Regions from separate parts of the Glutamicibacter sp. BW78 genome, predicted to be linked through region 2. Evidence: riboswitches for the same ligand, from Rfam matches in the RefSeq annotation. Region 2 holds a riboswitch; each other region holds the start of a gene.

Region 1 (3,266 bases), on a different contig from region 2:
TGGCTCCGTTGACCTGTTCCAGCACCTCATCGATCAGGCCCTCGATCTGTCGTGGGGGTACCGCATGGTTCTCCAGTGGAAGGGCGATCTCCCGCTGCACATCGGGCATGCACATCGCCGATTCGGGGTCCTGGGCCAGGACGCCGACGGTCCGTGACAATTCGGCGACGCCGGTGTGAGCGGTGTCCTGACCAGCGACGAGGACCCGGCCAGTGAACCGTGCCGCCACCGAATGCGGGATGACCCCGGTCATCAGGTTTAAAAGCGTCGACTTTCCGGCCCCCGAGGGCCCCAGGATGATGACCTGTTCGCCTGCTTCGAGACTCAAGGTCACCCGATCCAGGACCGGCACCTGCCTTCGGGGGTAGGTTACGGTCACGTTCTCAAGCACGACTACCGGCGTGCTTGCCGGTTTCATGCTCCCTCGGCGGTTGGCTGGTCCCGGCCGATGGCGTAGTTGTCCACGACGCCGGTTTTAGCCAGGGCGTTAACGGTCTTGCGGGCCAGGAGACCGCCGAGAATGAGCCCGGAGAGCAGTTGAACGATGAGCCGGATGACAAAGAAATCCTGGCCGTACCACCCGAAACGGAAGGCCGAGACGGCGAAGGCCAATCCTGCTCCGAGTAGTCCGGAGCAAGCGTAGGTGAGCCAGCTGAAAGACCGGTAGCGACGCAGGGCGAAGGGAAGTTCGCTGCCCAGACCTTGGATGGCGGCCACCAGGAAAAGCATGGGTCCTGCCGTCGAGCCGAGGAAAACGACCTCCACCCCACCGGCAATGACCTCCGCGAGGATCCCGGCGAAGGGTCGTCTGATGATGGCGACGGCGATCGGGGCCACGATGAGCCACCCGCCGAAGAGTAGATGCGAGGAGAGGTCCCCGAACGGGCCCATCAGCAGGGTCAGCCCGGCCGATGCCTGGACCAACGCCCAGTAGAGGAATCCGAAGACGACCCCCAGGACCACGATGAGCACCAGGTCCTTGAGGTCGAAGGAAAAGCGTCGTCGCGCCGGTAGTGGCGTGGTGGATGGCGGCGTTATTGAGTGCACTGTCGTGCCCCTTCTGTTGAGTGAACAGGGCACGGGATTTAGAGTTTTGCCTCCCTGCGCTGGCATGACCCAGATCAGGTTCGACGGTCGAAGCTTGATCAGCTTCCTCTCAGCCCGGCTCACCGGACTCCCGTGTTCAGCACAGACTGTACACGTGGACACGAAGTTGTCGAATCGCTGCGTGAAGTGTGTAGGGTGTGGTGCAGTGACACGGGGTGCCATGATTTCTGGCTGAGAGAACACCCGTTGAACCTGATCTAGTTCGAACTAGCGAAGGGATGTTGCAGGTGCTTCTTCACCTAAACCTCCATGTTGGAAGGTCCTGCCGGACCGCCACCCCACGGCCCGATGTCGCCATGCGTTGGTTGCGTCCACCCTGGCGCTCCGCATCCTGCCGTGCCGTCTCTCGGCCAGCGGTTTAGCCTCTGCCCGCCAGCTGCGGCCCAGCTGAAACCTCTCCTGCGCAGCCTGCTCTCCACCGTCGGACACCACAGCACGACCACCGTGCTCCCCGCGTGTCTCACGGGGCCCTCACCTCTCTCCCCCGGGCGATGCTGCCCGCAACGATCCCCTTCATTTCCACCACCACCTGCCCTCGGCAGCCATGAAAGCGAGACCAAATGAACCTCTCAGACCAGATTGTCCTTGTCACCGGGGGCGCCCGCGGTTTGGGCCGTCATATCGTGCAGGCCTTCGCCGCACAAGGCGCCCGCGTCGTCATCAACTACCGGCAGTCCGCCGAAGCCGCCGAGAAACTTGCTGCCGGTCTGGGGCCCGACCGTGCCCTGGCAGTCCAGGCAGATGTCACCGATCCGGCGCAGGTCACCGCCATGCTCGTGGCCTCCCAGGCCCATTTCGGTTCCCCCGTGACCACCGTGGTGAACAACGCGCTGGCCGATTTCTCCTTCAATGGCGAGGCCCGATCCTCGGCCGCAGAGATTGGTTGGGAGGAGTTCACCACCCAGTTCTCCGGTAGTGTTCGCGGCGCACTGAACACCGCCCAGGCGGCGCTGCCGGGGATGCGTAAACAGGGCTTCGGGCGGATCATCAACATCGGCACCAACCTCTTCCAAAACCCCGTGGTCCCGTACCACGACTACACCGCCTCCAAAGCCGCCCTGCTGGCCCTGACCCGAACACTCGCCGCCGACCTGGGCCAACACCAGGTCTCGGTGAACATGGTCTCCGGTGGTCTACTACGCACCACGGACGCCAGCGCCGCGACCCCCGAAGAGGTCTTCGACTTCATCGCCTCCTCCACCCCCTTGCGCAAGGTCACCACACCGGCCGAATTCGCCGACGCCATCCTGTTCTTCGCTTCCCCCTGGGCCCGTGCGGTCACCGGGCAGAATCTGGTGGTCGACGGCGGACTGGTGATGAACTAGAGATGAGCACACACCCCATCAACACAGCCGAAACGGCACCACGCCAACTACATTTCAACGCCTTCCTCAACGCCTGCGGGCACCACCAGGCAGCGTGGCGCCACCCGGACTCTGCGGTTGAGCAACTGGGCAGCATCGAGCATTACGAACGGTTGGCCCAAACCGCCGAGGCCGGCCTCTTCGATGCCGTGTTCTTCGCCGACGGACACTCGGCGGGAAACCCGGCAGCCGGCCCCCGGTGGTTCTTCGAACCGTTGACGGCGCTGGCCGCCATGGCGCGGAGCACCAGCCGCATCGGGCTGATCTCCACCGTCTCCACGACCTTCTACACCCCGTACCACGCTGCCAGGATGCTCGCCTCGCTGGATCACCTCAGCGCCGGGCGCATCGGGTGGAATGTGGTCACCTCGATGTTCGACGCCGAGGCGCGCAACCACTCGATGGATTCCATGCCGGCCAGTCCCGAACGTTATGCCCGGGCCGCCGAATTCATCGACGTCGCGCTGGCCCTCTGGGATTCCTGGGCCGATGACGCGGTGCTCGCCGATCGTTCGGGGTTCTTCGCCGATCCCGAGAAAGTCAGGCCCATCAACCACGACGGCGAGCATTTCGGTGTTGCCGGGCCGCTGAACGTGCCCCGGGGCCCGCAAGGCCGGCCGGTCCTGTTCCAGGCCGGGGCCTCGGAATCCGGTCGCCAGCTAGCGGCACGCCATGCCGAAGGGATCTACGCGGTGGCCTACGATCTGGCCAGCGGGCAGGACTACTACGCGGATCTGAAGCAGCGCATTGCCGCCGAAGGCAGGGACCCGTCGAAGGTCGCGATCATGCCCGGAC
Region 2 (3,266 bases):
TGCCTCCCGTTGAGCTCAGCGGCCGCTTCAACCCCTGGCAGGCCCTGGTGTTCTCGCTGTTGTTCCTGCGCGAAATCGTCAGGGCGAGCGTCCAGGTGGTACTGGTCGTGCTGCGCCGCGGGCCGAAGGTGCGCAACGCGGTCATCGGTATCCGCATGCGCAGCCAGGAGGACCTGATGGCCACGGCCCTGGGGCATGTGCTGACCCTCATCCCGGGTTCGTTCGTCGTGGAAATCGACAGGACAACCTCCACGCTCTACCTTCACGTGTTGGACATCAATACGGTGCAGGAGGCCGAAGACTTCCGGCGCCAGGTCAGGGCCATCGAAGCCCGGATCATCCGGATGATGGGCAGCCGGGAGGAACTGGAGGCACTCAATGCCGAAGGTGCCGACGGGCCCGACGTCGCAGAACGAACGAACCGACCGATGAAGGAGCAACCATGATCCTCGTTGCCGCGTGGGTGGCCGGTATCGCCCTGGCCCTCGGCGCCGTCATGGCCCTGATCCGGCTAGCCAGGGGCCCCTCGATCCTTGATAGGACCCTGGCCCTGGATGTCCTGCTGATCATCATCCTGTGTGGGCTCTGCGTGGATATGGTCGTGAACCGGCATCTGAACCACATCGTGTTCATCGTCGTCGGTTCCCTGGTGGCCTTCATCGGTTCGGTCACCATCGCGCGCTACGTCACCGATCGGAGATCCCCATGATCGTGTTTGGCCTCGCCGACGGCGGGACGCTGGACCTCGTCCTGGAATGGATGGTCGCGATCTGCATGATCCTCGGCGCCCTGCTGTCCGTCGCCGCAGGCATCGGTCTGCTGCGTTTCCCCGACCTCTTTTCCCGCATGCATGCGGCCACCAAGCCGCAAGTCCTCGGATTATTCTTGATGCTGCTCTCCGTCGCCCTGCAGATCAGGGCCTGGTCCGCCGTGCCGGTGCTGTTGCTGGCCTGGTTCTTCCAGTTGCTGACCGCACCGGTGACAGCACATATGGTCGGCCGTGCCGGGTACCGGACCAGACACCTTAAACAGGAGACGCTGGTCCTCGATGACCTCAATGAAGTGGTCTCCGAGGCCCAGCGTCGCCTGGACGAAGGTCGCTAACGAGGGGTCAGACCTCGTCGGCCGTGTGGTTGAAACGGGCAATGGCCTTCTGCGTGCCACGGTTGGTCAAAACCTGGATCACTGCGGCCACGACTGCGGAGACCACGGCGAACCCGAGGGCATGACGCATCGACGCCTCGGCCTGGGCTTCCTTGTCGTTCGGCTTCGGGGGCTTCTCTCCGGTGACCTTGTACCAGATGGTGTCCACGAGCTTGCCGCCGACAAAACCGGCGCCGATCGACACGACCGTGCCGACGATCTTCAATAATGCGTTCACGAACGATTCTCCCGTCGGTAGGTGATTACCTGCCCAGCATAACGCGCTGTAGACTGGGCCCCACTGAATGACCTACGACAGGGGAGCGTCGTCGCCCGGCCACGGCCGGAAACTTCGACGCTGAGAGTGCGGATCACCGCAGACCCTCGAACCTGCTCCGGCTCGTACCGGCGAAGGGAGTCGAGAATCTCAGGACACGCGGATCCGCCGCGGAGTCCTCCCCTCCTTGAAACCAAGGAGGAACACCCTATGAGCAGCACCCTTTCGGCGGCACCGACCGCCCGATACACCTGGCGGGTCGTGGACATCGTCGTGGCCTCCGTCATCGCCGTGGCCTCCGGCGTGATCTTCTGGGCCTGGAACACCACCCACCACGTCTTCGACGTCATTTTCGTCGCCTTCCCGCCCTCATCGGCCCTGCTGGCCGGAATGTGGCTCTTCCCCGCGGTCCTGGGGGCCCTGATCATCCGCAAACCAGGCGCAGCACTGTTCTGCGAGATGGTCGCGGCCGTCGTTTCCTCGCTGCTGGGATCGGAATACGGTTGGACGGTCTGGGCCTCGGGAATCATCCAGGGGCTCGGCGCCGAAATCGTTTTTGCGCTGCTGCTCTACCGCCGCTGGTCGCTGCCGGTGGCCCTGTTCGCCGGAATGCTGACCGGGATCTTCGGGGGAGTGAACGACGCCTTCGTCTTCTCCTGGTTCCCCGAATACACGGCGAGCATGAAACTGGCCTACGTGGTGTTCATGGCCATTTCGGGGCTGATCATCGCCGGCCTGGGGTCGTGGGCGCTGACGCGCGCGCTCTCACGGACCGGGGCGTTGTCCTCGATGGCTTCGCGGAAGGCCGCCCAGGAACGGGTTCTAGGGTGAATCGATGACCTCTGATGCACCGACCGGAACCCGCGGCTCTCCACCGGCCGCCGGGGTCGGCGACGTCCGTGCTGCTGCGGTCCGCGCCCGCGGTTGGGGATGGCAGCACGCCGGGCGGGAGACGCCCGCAGTCTTGGGTTTGGACCTCGACATCCAGGCCGGGGAAAAAGTGTTGCTCGTCGGCCCCTCTGGCGCCGGAAAATCGACGCTCATGCACGCCCTGGCCGGGGTGCTGCAGGATGACGAGGACAACGCCTCGGCCGGGGAACTACTGATTGACGGTTTACCGGCTGCGGCAGCCCGCGGCCGGACCGGTCTGATGCAGCAGGACCCCGAAACCCAGGTCGTCCAGGCCCGGGTGGGGGACGACGTCGCCTTTGGCGCGGAGAACCTCTCGGTGGACCCGGAGCTGATCTGGCCCCGCGTCAGCGAATCCCTGCAGGCGGTGGGACTTGACCTGCCACTGGACCACCCCACCTCGTCCCTGTCGGGAGGGCAGAAGCAACGCCTGGCCCTGGCCGGGATCCTGGCCATGCGCCCCGGACTCGTCCTGTTGGATGAGCCGACAGCAAATCTCGACCCCGACGGGGTGCTGGAAGTGCGGGACGCAGTGCTCGAGGCACTCGGCGCCAGCGGAGCAACGATGATCATCGTTGAGCACCGGCTCACCGCCTGGGCAGATGCCGTGGATCGGGTGATCGTGCTGGAGCCCGGCGGCGGTGTGGCCTACCAGGGCGCACCGGCCAGGCTGTTCGCTCCCGGCCCCCTCCGTGAACGGCTCATCGACGCCGGGATCTGGGTCCCCGGCCACACGCCCGTACTGCCCGCACGGGCCCCGGCAAAAGAACCGGCCGCCGGCTTGTTGAGCGCCCGAAGGCTGGCCGTATCCAGAACAGCCTCCGGTGCCCCCGTCGTGTCGGGTCTGGACCTGCGGATCGACGCCGGTCAGGCGCTGTGTATCACCGGAGCCAACGGGGCCGGCAAATCGACGTTGGCCCTGACTCTGGCCGGGCTG
Region 3 (3,266 bases), on a different contig from region 2:
CGCCGCGGACAGCGAGCAACCGGTCCCGTGGGTGTTCGGGGTATCGATGCGCGCACCCTCCACAGCGGCGAGGACGCCGTCGGGGCCGACCAGGGCATCCGGGCATCGATGGCCGGAGAGGTGGCCCCCCTTGGCCAAGACCAGGACCGAATAGCGTTCCGCCAGACGGGTCGCCTGGTCCACGACGTCTTCCCACCGGGTTGATGCCGGTTCCCCGAGCAATACCGCCAACTCCGCGATGTTCGGGGTCAGGACATCGGCCAACGGGAGCAGCCGACGCAAGGCCGCCTCGGCGTCGTGCTCCAATAAGCGGTCTCCCGAGGTGGAGATCAGCACGGGGTCCACGACGACGGCGGTGCCCGGGCGGGCGCCCAGCCAGGAGGTGGTGGCCTCGATGACCTCGGCGGTGGCCAGCATGCCGATCTTCACCGCATCGATGCGGACATCGGCGGAGACCGTCTCGAGTTGTTGGGTGAGGAATTCCGCCGGCGGGGTATGGACCCCGGTGACTCCTCGGGTGTTTTGGGCGGTCAGGGCGGTGATGGCGGCCATACCGTAGCCGCCGCAGGCGGCGATCGATTTCAGGTCGGCTTGGATGCCCGCCCCGCCGGAGGGGTCGGCACCGGCGATGGAGAGGATGTTGGGGATTCTCGAGGCGCTCATGCGTTCACCGTCCGTGATGCCCGGGTCCATTCATCCACCAGCGCCGCAGCAGCATCCCGGGGGTTCTCGGCGGAGCAGATGGCCCGCACGACGGCCATGCCGATGGCCCCGGCGGCGTGGGCCTCACCGGCATCGCCGGAACCCAGCCCGCCGATCGCCACGCAGGGCAGCGGGGCCTGGGAGATCAACGAAGTCAGGCCGGAGAACCCCAGGGGAGTCGGATGATCCTTCTTGGTGGGGGTGGCCCGCACGGCGCCGGTGCCCAGATAGTCGATGGTGCCCGCCGGCAGTGTGGACACTGCAGCGAAATGCTCCTCGGTGCTGGCGCTGAGCCCCAGCACGGCGTCGGGTCCGATGAGGGACCTGACGAGTTCGACCGGTAGGTCCTTCTGTCCGATATGGACCCCGTCCACCCGGATCCCTGCGGCGCGGCCCGCCAGGTAGACGTCCACCCGGTCGTTGAGGAGCAGCAGGGCTCGGTCGGCTGTGTGTTCGGCGCAGGCGGTCGCCTCGGCCAGGAACTCGCGGGCCGACAGGTCCTTGCACCGCAGCTGGATGGTCCCCACACCGGCGGCGACGGCGTCGGCCACGATATCCGCTAGTGGCCGTCCCGCGGTGCTGGCTGAGTTGGCGACGAGGTAGATCCCGGTCCCGGGAGTCGGCGTGCTCATGCGATCACCGCCGAAACAGACGGGTCGGTAGGTGAATAGGTCAAGGTTTGCGCATGTTGGTGCATGGGCGACATCCCTCCGCTAGTACGAACTAGATCAGGTTCTTGCCGGGTATGTTCTCAGTCCGCGCCGGTGGCGGACACCCCGTGTCAGTGATCGTGAGCCTACAGTCCCCCGCCGGGGGCGGCAAACCCGTTGGATGCCCCAGGGACCGTCCCCGCGCTAGTGTCGTACCCATGGCCACGAATCGACGCTCCCGTTCCTCAGCAGTTGCCGCGCCTATCGTGCAGGCGGGCCCCGAAGCCGAACTCCCGGCCACCGCGGCCCTCAGGCTCCGCGATGCCTCCGATTCTCGGCTGGCCCATCCGAGGAGGTTCCGCAGTGCCCAGCTCAAGGCCCTCGAACGCCTCATCCAGGATCATGAGCAGGACCTATGTGACGCGTTGATGTCGGATCTGGGTAAACCGGCGGCCGAATCGCGGTTGACCGAAGTGGACCGGGTGAAAGCCGAAATCGATCATGCCCAGTTATATCTGGGCGACTGGATGGCCGATGAGCAGGTGAAGGTTCCGCTGTCCTTGCAGCCGGCGTCGGCTCGTGTGCAGGCACGGCCCTTGGGTATGGTTCTGGTCATCGCTCCATGGAACTACCCGGTCCTGCTGCTGTTGGGACCGCTGGTCGGTGCCCTGGCGGCAGGGAACACCGTGGTTCTCAAACCCTCCGAACTGGCTCCGGCCACCTCCGCGGTGATGGCCTCCCTCATCCCGCAGTATCTGGATCGGCGTGCCGTTGCCGTCCTGGAGGGGGCAGCCGAGACGACAGCTGAACTGCTGAAGATGGATTTCGACCATATTTTCTATACCGGAGGCGAGCGGGTCGGGAAGATCGTGGCCCGGGCCGCCGCCGAAACATTGACTCCGGTGACCCTCGAGCTGGGTGGCAAGAGTCCTGCGGTGGTAGCGGACGGGAACTTCGCCGCGATTGCCCGGCGGCTGGCCCACGGGAAGTTCATGAATGCCGGACAGACCTGTGTCGCCCCGGACTACGTGTTGGCGGTTGGGGCCACGGCGGCGGCCGAACTGGAAAAGCAGCTGCCCCGGGCGATCGCCGCTTTCTATGGCAAGGATCCCTCCGGCAGTAAGGACTATGGACGCATCATCAACGCCTCGCACTTCTCTCGGCTGGCCTCCTTCCTGGGGCAGGGACGCGTGGTGGCCGGTGGATCCAGCGATGCTGACTCGAGGTACATCGCGCCCACGGTTCTGGCCGACGTCGATCCGGCGGCGCCGGTGATGACGGAGGAGATCTTCGGTCCGATTCTGCCGATCATCCAGGTCGACCGTTTCGACGATGCCGTGCGGTTCATCAACTCTCGGCCCTCGCCGCTGGCCGCGTACTTATTCAGTGAGCGCCCCCGCCTGCACACGTCTTTCGAGGATCAGGTGCGGGCCGGCGCCATCGCCCATAACGTGTGCAGCATGCATCTGGCCGTTCCGGCGCTACCCTTCGGGGGTGTCGGGGCCTCGGGGACGGGGAACTACCACGGCAAGTTCGGGTTCGACACCTTCAGCCAGCAGCGTCCGGTGCTATCCAAGACTGCCCGGGTCGACACCCTGAAGGCCATCTACCCGCCGTTCGGCTGGGCCAAACGGAAGATCATGCGTTCGATCGGCTGAATCGATCGGGCCACGTCCATCGAGAACACATGAAAGACCCGGCCCACACTGCGCGTGGGCCGGGTCTTTCGTTACGGAAAGCGCCGTGGCGCCTGCCGATTAATCGTGACTACTTCTCGGTGAGTGAATCCACGTATTCCTGGTTCTCGGAGATCCACTTATCGACGATCGGCGCATAATCGTCGGTGTCGGTGTCGTTGAACATCGCATTCTCCAAGGAGAACAGCTTCTCGTCGTCGATCTTGAAGTCGTTCAG

What was found. A riboswitch is a leader RNA that binds a small molecule or an ion and turns the genes downstream of it on or off. The one in region 2 is predicted to bind thiamine pyrophosphate.
Region 1: linked by a shared signal. The riboswitch ahead of CIK75_RS07940 (3-oxoacyl-ACP reductase) and the one ahead of CIK75_RS06450 (ECF transporter S component) in region 2 are both predicted to bind thiamine pyrophosphate.
Region 3: linked by a shared signal. The riboswitch ahead of thiE (thiamine phosphate synthase) and the one ahead of CIK75_RS06450 (ECF transporter S component) in region 2 are both predicted to bind thiamine pyrophosphate.

Annotation. Positions count from the first base shown of each region.
Region 1 is NZ_NRGU01000031.1:261,965-265,230, forward strand. Features, by position in the region: gene CIK75_RS07930 (ATP-binding cassette domain-containing protein) at 1-379, opposite strand, end outside; gene CIK75_RS07935 (ECF transporter S component) at 415-1,047, opposite strand; TPP riboswitch at 1,082-1,191, opposite strand; TPP riboswitch at 1,249-1,343, shown strand; gene CIK75_RS07940 (3-oxoacyl-ACP reductase) at 1,668-2,432, shown strand; gene CIK75_RS07945 (LLM class flavin-dependent oxidoreductase) at 2,435-3,266, shown strand, end outside.
Region 2 is NZ_NRGU01000030.1:421,858-425,123, reverse strand. Features, by position in the region: gene CIK75_RS06470 (Na+/H+ antiporter subunit E) at 1-446, shown strand, start outside; gene CIK75_RS06465 (monovalent cation/H+ antiporter complex subunit F) at 443-709, shown strand; gene mnhG (monovalent cation/H(+) antiporter subunit G) at 706-1,104, shown strand; gene CIK75_RS06455 (DUF4235 domain-containing protein) at 1,112-1,381, opposite strand; TPP riboswitch at 1,451-1,577, shown strand; gene CIK75_RS06450 (ECF transporter S component) at 1,631-2,251, shown strand; gene CIK75_RS16645 (ATP-binding cassette domain-containing protein) at 2,256-3,266, shown strand, end outside.
Region 3 is NZ_NRGU01000039.1:409,740-413,005, forward strand. Features, by position in the region: gene CIK75_RS14750 (bifunctional hydroxymethylpyrimidine kinase/phosphomethylpyrimidine kinase) at 1-663, opposite strand, end outside; gene thiE (thiamine phosphate synthase) at 660-1,334, opposite strand; TPP riboswitch at 1,391-1,491, opposite strand; gene CIK75_RS14760 (aldehyde dehydrogenase family protein) at 1,571-3,010, shown strand; gene CIK75_RS14765 (glycine betaine ABC transporter substrate-binding protein) at 3,120-3,266, opposite strand, start outside.